Regions from separate parts of the Massilia sp. AB1 genome, predicted to be linked through region 1. Evidence: riboswitches for the same ligand, from Rfam matches in the RefSeq annotation. Region 1 holds a riboswitch; the other holds the start of a gene.
The links. Region 1 has a riboswitch for glycine ahead of gcvT (glycine cleavage system aminomethyltransferase GcvT). Riboswitches for the same ligand answer to the same signal wherever they lie in the genome.
Positions count from the first base shown of each region.

Region 2: it holds a riboswitch for glycine, as region 1 does, so the genes downstream of both, J8847_RS06140 (hypothetical protein) here and gcvT (glycine cleavage system aminomethyltransferase GcvT) in region 1, are expected to answer to the same signal.

Region 1 covers NZ_JAGKSG010000011.1:1,528-6,263, reverse strand. Annotated here, with positions in the region: gene gcvP (aminomethyl-transferring glycine dehydrogenase) at 1-1,961, opposite strand, end outside; gene gcvH (glycine cleavage system protein GcvH) at 2,073-2,453, opposite strand; gene gcvT (glycine cleavage system aminomethyltransferase GcvT) at 2,501-3,631, opposite strand; glycine riboswitch at 3,681-3,778, opposite strand; glycine riboswitch at 3,796-3,879, opposite strand; gene J8847_RS08665 (ATP-dependent Clp protease proteolytic subunit) at 4,213-4,736, shown strand, end outside.
Region 2 covers NZ_JAGKSG010000007.1:22,702-27,437, forward strand. Annotated here, with positions in the region: gene J8847_RS06125 (AI-2E family transporter) at 1-1,036, shown strand, start outside; gene J8847_RS06130 (GNAT family N-acetyltransferase) at 1,040-1,507, opposite strand; gene J8847_RS06135 (hypothetical protein) at 1,706-2,158, shown strand; glycine riboswitch at 2,263-2,351, shown strand; glycine riboswitch at 2,354-2,451, shown strand; gene J8847_RS06140 (hypothetical protein) at 2,768-3,478, shown strand; gene J8847_RS06145 (C39 family peptidase) at 3,517-4,110, shown strand; gene J8847_RS06150 (hypothetical protein) at 4,222-4,736, shown strand, end outside.

The DNA of each region.
Region 1 (4,736 bases):
GACGGGTAGGTGACCATGACGCAGGCCAGGTCCTTGCTGTACTGCTCGGCCTTGGCCTTCAGGTCGGCCAGATCGACGTTGCCATTCTCGTCGCAGGCGGTGACGACCACCTTCATGCCGACCATGCTGGCCGACGCCGGGTTGGTGCCGTGGGCCGAGGACGGGATCAGGCAGATGTTGCGGTGGCCTTCGCCGCGCGACTCATGGTACTTCTGGATCACCAGCAGGCCGGCGTATTCGCCCTGCGAGCCGGCGTTCGGCTGCAGCGAGATCGCGGCGTAGCCGGTGGCGGCGCACAGCATGGCTTCGAGCTGGTCGATCATCTCGCGGTAGCCCACGGTCTGGTCGTTCGGCGCGAACGGGTGGATGTTCGAGAACTCGGGCCAGGTGACCGGGATCATTTCCGAGGTCGCGTTCAGCTTCATGGTGCACGAACCCAGCGGGATCATGGTGCGGTCCAGCGCCAGGTCCTTGTCGGCCAGCGAGCGCAGGTAGCGCAGCATCTCGTGCTCCGCATGGTAGCGGTTGAAGGTCGGGTGGGTCAGGTAGGCGCTTTCGCGGGTCAGGGCGGCCGGGAAGGCGTCCGCCACGTCTTCGTCCAATGCGTCGATATCGACGTTCTTGCCGTTGCCGAAGATGGCGAACAGCGCAGCCAGGTCTTCACGGGTGGTGGTCTCGTCCAGCGACACGCCCACGTGCTGGTCGTCGACGCGGCGCAGGTTGATGCCGGCGTTGACGGCGGCCGCGTGCAGCGCGGCTGCGTCGCCCTTGACGGTCAGGGTGTCGAAGTAGGTGGTGTTGGTCACTTCCGCGCCGAGCTGCTGCAGGCCGCGCGCCAGGATGGCGGTCTGGCGGTGCACGCGCTGGGCGATGCGCTTCAGGCCTTGCGGGCCGTGGTAGACCGCGTACATGCCGGCCATCACGGCCAGCAGCACCTGGGCGGTACAGATGTTCGAGGTCGCCTTTTCGCGGCGGATGTGCTGTTCGCGGGTCTGCAGCGCCAGGCGGTAGGCCTGGTTGCCCTGCGCATCGACGGTCACGCCGACCAGGCGGCCAGCCATGCTGCGCTTGAATTCGTCGCGGGTGGCGAGGTAGCCGGCGTGCGGGCCGCCGAAACCGAGCGGCACGCCGAAGCGCTGGCTGTTACCGACGACCACGTCGGCGCCCCATTCGCCCGGCGGGGTGAGCATGGTCAGGGCCAGCAGGTCGGCGGCCACGACCACCATCGCGCCCATGGCGTGCAGGTGTTCCACGGCGGCGCGGTAGTCGCGCACTTCGCCGTTCACGCCCGGGTATTGCAGCAGCACGCCGAAGCAGGTCTCTTCCAGCTTCTCGATGTCGCCGGCCGCGATCACGCGAACTTCGACGCCGATCGGCTGGGCGCGGGTCTGGATCACTTCCAGGGTCTGCGGCAGCACGTCGTCGGCGACATAGAACACTCTCGACGAGGACTTGCCGACGCGCTGCAGCAGGGTCATGGCTTCGGCGGCGGCGGTACCTTCGTCCAGCATCGACGAGTTGGCGATGCCCATGCCGGTCAGGTCGGTGATGGTCTGCTGGAAGTTCAGGATCGCTTCCAGGCGGCCCTGCGAGATCTCGGGCTGGTAGGGGGTGTAGGCGGTGTACCAGGCCGGGTTCTCGAAGATGTTGCGCAGGATGACCTTCGGGGTGTGGGTGCCGTAGTAGCCCTGGCCGATCATCGACTTCATGACCTTGTTCTTGGATGCCAGCGCGCGCAGGGTGGCCAGCGCGTCTTCTTCGGTGCGCGGCTCGACGAACTGGCCCAGGTCCAGGGTGTCCTTGCGGCGGATGTTGGCGGGAACCACGGCGTCGATCAGGGCGGCGCGCGAAGCGTAGCCGAGGGTCGACAGCATGGCTGCCTGTTCGGATTCGGACGGGCCGATATGGCGCGGGATGAACGAATCGCGGGCTTCAAGTTGGGTGAGGCTGGAACGGGTCATGATGGTGGCCAGATGAATTGCCGGCGCCTTGTGGGCTGGCGAAGATGAGGAATTCGGGACTTCGTGAAACTAAAAGGGCGCGCCGCATTCAGCGGCGCGCCCTCGGCGACATTAATTGTCGGTGGTCTTGCCGTAGGCGTCGGCGTCCAGCAGCTTGTCGACAGCGCCGGCGTCGGTCGGCTGGAGCTTGAACAGCCAGGCGCCGTACGCGTCCTGGTTGATCGAGTCCGGCGCGTCGGCCACGGACTGGTTCACCGCGGTGACGGTGCCCGACACCGGAGCGTAGATGTCGCTGGCGGCCTTGACCGACTCGACCACGGCGGCGTCGTCGCCGGCGGTGAAGGCCTTGCCGACCTGCGGCAGTTCGACGAACACGATGTCGCCCAGTGCGTCCTGCGCGTATTCGGTGATGCCGACGGTCAGGGTGCCGTCAGCCTCGCGGCGGACCCACTCGTGGGACTCGGTGTATTTCAGGTCGGTAGGGATGTTCATTAAAGGCTCCTGGTATGGGTGACGCGGTGATTATATTGCTTGTTCTTTTAGGCGGCGAGGACTTTGCCGTTACGCACGAACGGCAGCTTGACGACGGAAGCGGCCAGCTGCTTGTCGCGGATCACGACTTGCACGGTGTCGCCGACCGCCACGTCCAGCGGCACGCGCGCCAGGGCGATCGCCTGCTGCATGCTCGGGCTGAAGGTGCCGCTGGTGATCTCGCCTTCGTTGCCGGCGGCGCTGAGGACCTTCTGGTGGGCGCGCAGGATGCCGCCTTTTTCGCGCAGGATCAGGCCGACGAAGTTGGCTTGCTGGCCCTTGGCCTGCAGGGCGGCCTTGCCGATGAAGTCGCGCTCGGAGACCAGGTCGATGGTCCAGCCCAGGCCGGCGTCCAGCGGGTTCACGGTCTCGTCCATGTCCTGGCCGTACAGGTTCATGCCGGCTTCCAGGCGCAGGGTGTCGCGGGCGCCCAGGCCGGCGGGCTTGATGCCGGCGGCGGCGAAGGCGTTCCACAGGGCTTCGGCCTTGGATGCCGGGACGCCGATTTCGAAGCCGTCTTCGCCGGTGTAGCCGGTGCGCGCCACCATGACTTCGCCGAAGGCGGTGTCCGGGACGATTACGACGTTGAAGGGCTTGAGCGCTTCGGAAGCGGCCTTGGTCTCCGGCAGCACTTCCCAGGCCTTGGCGCGGGCGTTCGGGCCCTGGACCGCGATCAGGGCGATCGGGTCGCGATTTTCATCACTACTATCGCGGCGCTGGGTGATGACCAGGCCGGAATTCGTGGCGGCGTTCTGCTGGTTCATCCAGGCCACGTCCTTGTCGGCGGTGCCGGCGTTGACGACGATGCGGAACCAGTCTTCGCTGAAGAAGTAGACGATCAGGTCGTCGATGACGCCGCCTTCGGGATTCAGCATGCAGGAGTAGAGGGCCTTGCCCGGGACCTGCAGCTTGTCGACGTTGTTGGCCAGCAGGCCGCGCAGGAAGCTGCGCACGTTGGCGCCCTTGAGGTCGACCACGCACATGTGGGACACGTCGAACATGCCGGCGTCGGTGCGCACCGCGTTGTGCTCTTCGATCTGGGAGCCGTAGTTGACCGGCATGTCCCAGCCGCCGAAGTCGACCATCTTGGCCCCTAGGGCACGGTGAGCGGAATTGAGCGGAGTCGCTTTGAGCGTCATGGAATCCTCAGGGCAGTTGAATAGGGGTGCGGGCACGTCGCCGTGCGCTGTTTTCCCCTCTGTCCTTGGTACCTGAGAGATAGCGGCCTGGCCGCCTGCCCCTTCGGTGGGCCGCTTGTGTCGCGGCCGCTCTCCAGAGTTGAGCCGCCGCGCGATGCGCCGCCGCTCCTTGACCGGTCCTTTTGCCTGAGAGTTTGTGGGTAGTGCCCCTTCGGCGGCAGCGTGCTGCGCTCTCCCTGTCAAGACTGTGGAGGATATGCGAGAGGGCGGTTGCTGTCAACCAGCTAAGGGGGAAACCAGGGGAAGGAAGGGGCGGCCCCTACCCTCAGAACGTCGTTCCGGGACTCGGCGTCCCCCTCGGCCGGAACCCAAGTTCGTTGGGCAGCCGGCAGCCAAAACGTGGGCGGGAACGCGAGCAAACTTGGATCCCGGCCTTCGCCGGGATGACGTTGGTAGGTAGGGCGGTTACGCGGGCATTTCGATTCCTAAAAGCATTGCCGCGCACTATTGACGCACGGCATCCGGGCTCGCGGGCCGGTTTTGCTACACTTATCACACTCACTTTGCAGGCGGAAAAAACTATGAGCGAAGACAAAGCACAACAGGAAAAAACAGGCTGGTTCACGCTGTCTGGCGACGTCAATAGTGACATGGTCCACCGGGTCTTCGACGCGGTCGCCGCCATGACCGAGGACGGCATCGAGACGGCCCATGTCCTGGTGCAGTCCAACGGCGGCTATGTCAGCGACGGCCTGTGCCTGTACAACTTCATGGCCAGCTCGCCGATCAAGTTTGTGATGTACAACGGCGGGGCGGTGGCCTCGATCGCGGTCATCCTCTACCTGTGCGGCACGGAGCGCTATTGCAGCGAGACGGCGCGCTTCATGGTCCACAAGTCGCATGCGACCGCCTCGCCCGGTTCGCGTCCGGATGCGCTCAACATCATCGTCGAGGGCCTGCGTGCCGACGATTCGCGCACCGAGTCGATTCTGCGCAAGACCGTCGAGCTGACCCCGGAGCAGTGGAGCATCCACCAGTATTCGGACCTGCATCTGAACTCGCGCGACGCCAAGGCCGCCGGCCTGGTCAACGACATCCGCGATTT
Region 2 (4,736 bases), on a different contig from region 1:
CTACCTCCTGCAGCACTTCCTGGGCTCGCTCGCCTGGGCCGGGCTGCTGGCGGTGATCACCTGGCCCCTGCACCAGCTGCTGCTGCGCCGCGGCTGGCCGCCCCTGGCCAGCGCCGCCACCCTGCTGGTGGCGCTGCTGGTGAGTTTCATCGGTCCCTCGATCCTGCTGTTCAACGCCCTCACCAACGAGCTGGCGGGCATCGAGCGGATGCTGACCAACGTCAACCTGACCGGCGTGGCGCCGCCGTCCTGGCTGTACCGCCTGCCGCTGCTCGCCGAGCCGGCCATCAAATGGTGGAACGAGCACCTGGCCGTGCCCGGCGGTTTGCGCGCCCTCATTCAGACCGGGCTGGGCGACTTCATGCCGCAGCTGACCGGCGCGGCGCGCCTCTGGGGCTCGACCATCCTGGCCAACGCCCTCTACCTGTTCCTGACCCTGCTGACCCTGTTCGTGCTCTACCTGCACGGCCCGGCCGTGGTGCGCTATGTCGACGGCGCCGGCGAGCGCCTGCTGCCGGCGCATTATCCCAGGCTGCGCGCGATCCTGCCGCTCTCGGTGCGCGGCACCGCGCTCGGGCTGTGCTCGATCGCCGTGCTGGAAGGCATCGTGCTCGGCATCGCCTACGCCATCGCCGGCGCGCCCGCGCCCGCCCTGCTGGGCGTGATCACCGGCTACCTGGCCTTGATCCCGGGCGGCGCCCCGCTGTCCTTCACCATGGTCTCGCTGCTGCTGCTGGGCCAGGGCCATGCCGGCGCGGCCCTGGGCCTGTTCGCCTGGGGCGCGGTAGAGCTGTTCATGGTCGACAAGTTCATCCGCCCCAAGCTGATCGGCCAGCGCGTCAACCTGCCCTTCCTGGCGGTGCTGTTCGGCCTGCTCGGCGGCGTCTCGACCATGGGCGTGCTGGGCCTGTTCGTCGGCCCCTTCATGATGGCGGTGCTGTTCGCCTGGCTGCGCGACGGCCGCGGCGCCGAGCCTGTGGAAGCTGTCCCGGCCGCCGGGAAGGCCGAACGCATCGGCCAGGATACGACCGTCTAGCGCTCAAGCGGCCAGGCGCTTGCTCATGAGGGTGGCGCCGGACGGCGTGACCCGCTCTTCCATGATGCTCCACCCGAGCCTCTTGTAGAAGCTGACCGCACGGCCGACCGACAGGTACATGGTCTCGACGCCGAGGGCCTGGGCCTTGGCTTCGAGCGCCTTGACGATCTGCTCGCCGACCCCGCCGCCGCGGTAAGCCTCCTTGATGTACATGCCCGCCAGCCAGGGCGACAGCCCTTCCCGCGTGCTCGGCTCTTCCATCTTGATGCTGCCGGTGCCCAGCAATTCGCCGTCCCGTACCGCCACGTAGGCGATGGGCAGCCGCTCGGTGTTGGCCCGCTCTTCCAGCATCGCCAGCAGCTGCGCCTTGTCCACGCCGTTGGCGAGGAACAGGTCGGACCACTCGCCGAAGATGAGGTCCGCGATCTCGGGGATGAACTGTTTGTGGTTGGCGAGGTAGTCGACGATCATGGGGGGGATCCTTGTATCTTGTGAAAGAGGCCGGCGCTTCCAGTGTACGTGGCGGCCTGTCCTGGCGGCAAGCTGGCGATTTTGTCAGGTCGGCCACGTCCGACTCCTCCTACGCAGCCTTGTACCGTGCGCCTATTGGGCTCCAGGTGCGGATGATTAAGATGAAGCTGTCCCGTCATCTATGCCAAGGAGAACATGATGAACGATAGAAATAAGTCCACCCCGAAACGCGGCCGCGACGACGACCAGCGCCGAGGCCAGGCCCTGCGCGGCAGCGCGGATTCCGGCTCCGGCTTCGTGGCCGACGACAGCGCCGGCTACTCCAGCGTCGGCGGCCAGAACGAACAGCGCGAAGCCACGTCCGGGCGCTACACCAACTTCAACAGCGCTTCGCCGGAGAGCAATGTCGGCCCGGCCGGCGCGCCGCAAACCAGCCACGGCAACGCCGGCGGGCCCGTGCCGGGAGGCACGGTCGAAAAGGCAGAGGGTAGCCAGGGCCAGCAGAACCGCCAGCAAGACGAAGTCGCCATGGCCGGCGGCGGCAATCCCAGCGATGCGGCCGCCGCGGACGGCGGCCTGGGGAACCGGGCCGGCACCGACGACGACAGCGACAAGCTGGACCAGCGCCGGGACCGCGACGCGGGGCGCTGAGCCGACATGCAGACGCTGGTGCAAAAACAACAAGCGGGATAAAACCGTTGAGTTATTTGAAATAGCTGGGCTATCCTGTCTATACGACTGGCGCCCAGGCGCCGGCCGCGGTATCGGGAGAGACTGTCTATCCGACAGCGCCGAAGGAGCAACCGCCCCGGAATCTCTCAGGCAAAAGGACCGATACCGCATTCACACTCTGAAGAGCCGCCGGGAGACCGTCACCCGGCGCACCGAAGGAGCAAGCAGGCCCTACCTCGGCCTGCGAAATCTCTCAGGTCCAGCACAGAGGGGGTGCCGACGCGCAATGAGCGCGCGGATTCCCTTGTGACGCTTTTTGTGTCTGGATTTCATGCATACCGAACTTGACTCCGGCGCCCCTGGCGGCGCCGCGGCGCCGTGCGCGCCTGCGCAGCGCGCCACCGCCTTCCTTCCTCATCGCCAGGGCAGTTTCCCGACGCCGTCCTAGCGCTCGTCCCGGTTGTCCGGCACGCCATGCGTGTCCTTTTGCAGCAGCAGCAACAGACGCCCGCTCGGACAGGCGGGCCGCTTTTCACCTTCACATTCAAGGAGAAGTCGTCAATGCAAGCTCAACAACGGCAATACAGGATGGCTCGGGCAAGGCTCGCGGCCCTGGCGCTCGGCATCGGTCTCGGCCTGGCGGGACCCGCAGTACAAGCGCAGGCCGCCGATCCCGGCGCGGCGCGCCAGGCCGCGGCCGGCCAGTCCGCGGCCTTCGCCGCGGCCCAGCGCGATCTCAGCCAGTTCATCAACCACCAGCTCCAGCGCCCGGGCGCGGCCCCGGACGGCTTTCCGCTCGAGGTCCAGGACCTGCGCGCGCTGAAGGATGCGCGCATCGGCTACGGCTTCCCGGTCTACACCATCGATCCGGACCAGCTGATGCGCGGCCGCGGCAGCATGAAAAGCATGGCGCGCCACGCCCAGCAATGGCGCTTCGTGGTGCTGCTGGGCGAGCGCCCGATCGGCATGGCGACGGTGGAGCAGCACGGCGGCCGCTACCAGACGGTCGCCTACGGCGCCGCGGTCCTGTCCAGGGACCTCGACGCCCTGGTCGCCGCGCACGGCAATGCCGACCGCTCCAACCTGCGCCTGCTGCGCATCTACCAGGCCCGTTCCGACCTGCTCGAAGTCGAGACCGCCGGCGGCACCCGCTTCGCGCCCCTGTATTCCGCGCGCGCTTCCCTGCCCCTGCAGCGCACCGACGCCTTCGGCCGTCCGACCGCCGCCCTGGCCGACGAAGCCGAACTGCTGCCAGCCCTGCGCGCGGCGGTCAAGCGCAACCTGGACGAGCACCGCTGAGACGGCGCCAACGACAAGCACCCATACGGAGACAAATAATGAACCAACGACTGACAGGCCTGCTGGCCGCCGCGGCGCTGACCCTGGCCGCACCGAGCGCCTTCGCGCAGTGGCGCACCCTCAACGTTCCCCTGACCACCCAGGAACACAGCCAGTGGTGCTGGTCCGCGACCAGCAAGGCGATCCTGAACCTGTACAAGAAGACCCCGAGCCAGTGCCAGATCGTGAACTGGGCCTTCGGGATCAACTACGCGTGCGGGAACACGATCTTCGACTGGAGCAGCTACGCCAACCAGCCGAACTCCATGTACGGCACCAGCGGCAGCGTACAGAACATCCTGTCCGCCTGGGGCGTGCCGAACACCGCCTACAACGTGGCCTCGTCCTGGAGCAGCGTGGTGGCCGACATCAATGCCAACCGTCCCTTCGTGATCCGCTACGGCTGGACCAACGGCGGCGGCCACATCATGGCCGGCCGGGGCTACGAGACCTATAACGGCGTGAACTACGTCTACATCATGGACCCGTGGCCGGGCGAGGGCCAGACCTGGCGCACCTACAGCTCGGCGGTGTCGGCCTACGACCACCGCTGGACCCATACCCAGCGCATGAACGCCAGCCCGGCGCTGTAAGCCCCGTCTCCAGGCCGCCGCGGCGGCCTGGAGAGCGTGGAAATGCGCGTGTTTCTCCACTCATCCAGCATGATATGGTTCGACCTCCCCCATGTCATCGACGAGCCGCGCGTGACCAACTTCAAACCGCGGGCCGGACGCCTGGCCCGCTCCGCCCTGCCATTTACCCTGCTATTCACCCTGCTGGCCGGCAGCCTGACGGCGCTGGCCGCACCGGACCGGGCCACCAGGAACAACGCCTCCATTTCCGCGCCGCTGAACGAGGACCTGGCCCGCGCCTTCGCCCTGCCCAGGGAACTCGATCTCGACCCGGCGCTGCGCGCGGAAGCCGAAGCGATGGCCGCCACCCACCTCGCCCGCATCCGGCAACTGCTGCCGGCCTGGATTGACGAGGAAAGGCGCCTGCAGACCACGCCCGCCGAGCCCGCGTCCGAGGACGATGTCTATCATGCCGTCTTCGCCCGCGTGCTCAACGAACTGGCGCTGTGGCAGGTGGAACCGGGCGACGCGGACTACGAACAGGCGACCCTGGCGGCGCTGGCCGCATCGCCCGGCGTCTGCCGGCTCCAGGGCGATGCGCGCTTCCAGGATTTCGCGAGCCGGGTCCTGCGCCTGCAAGCCATGCC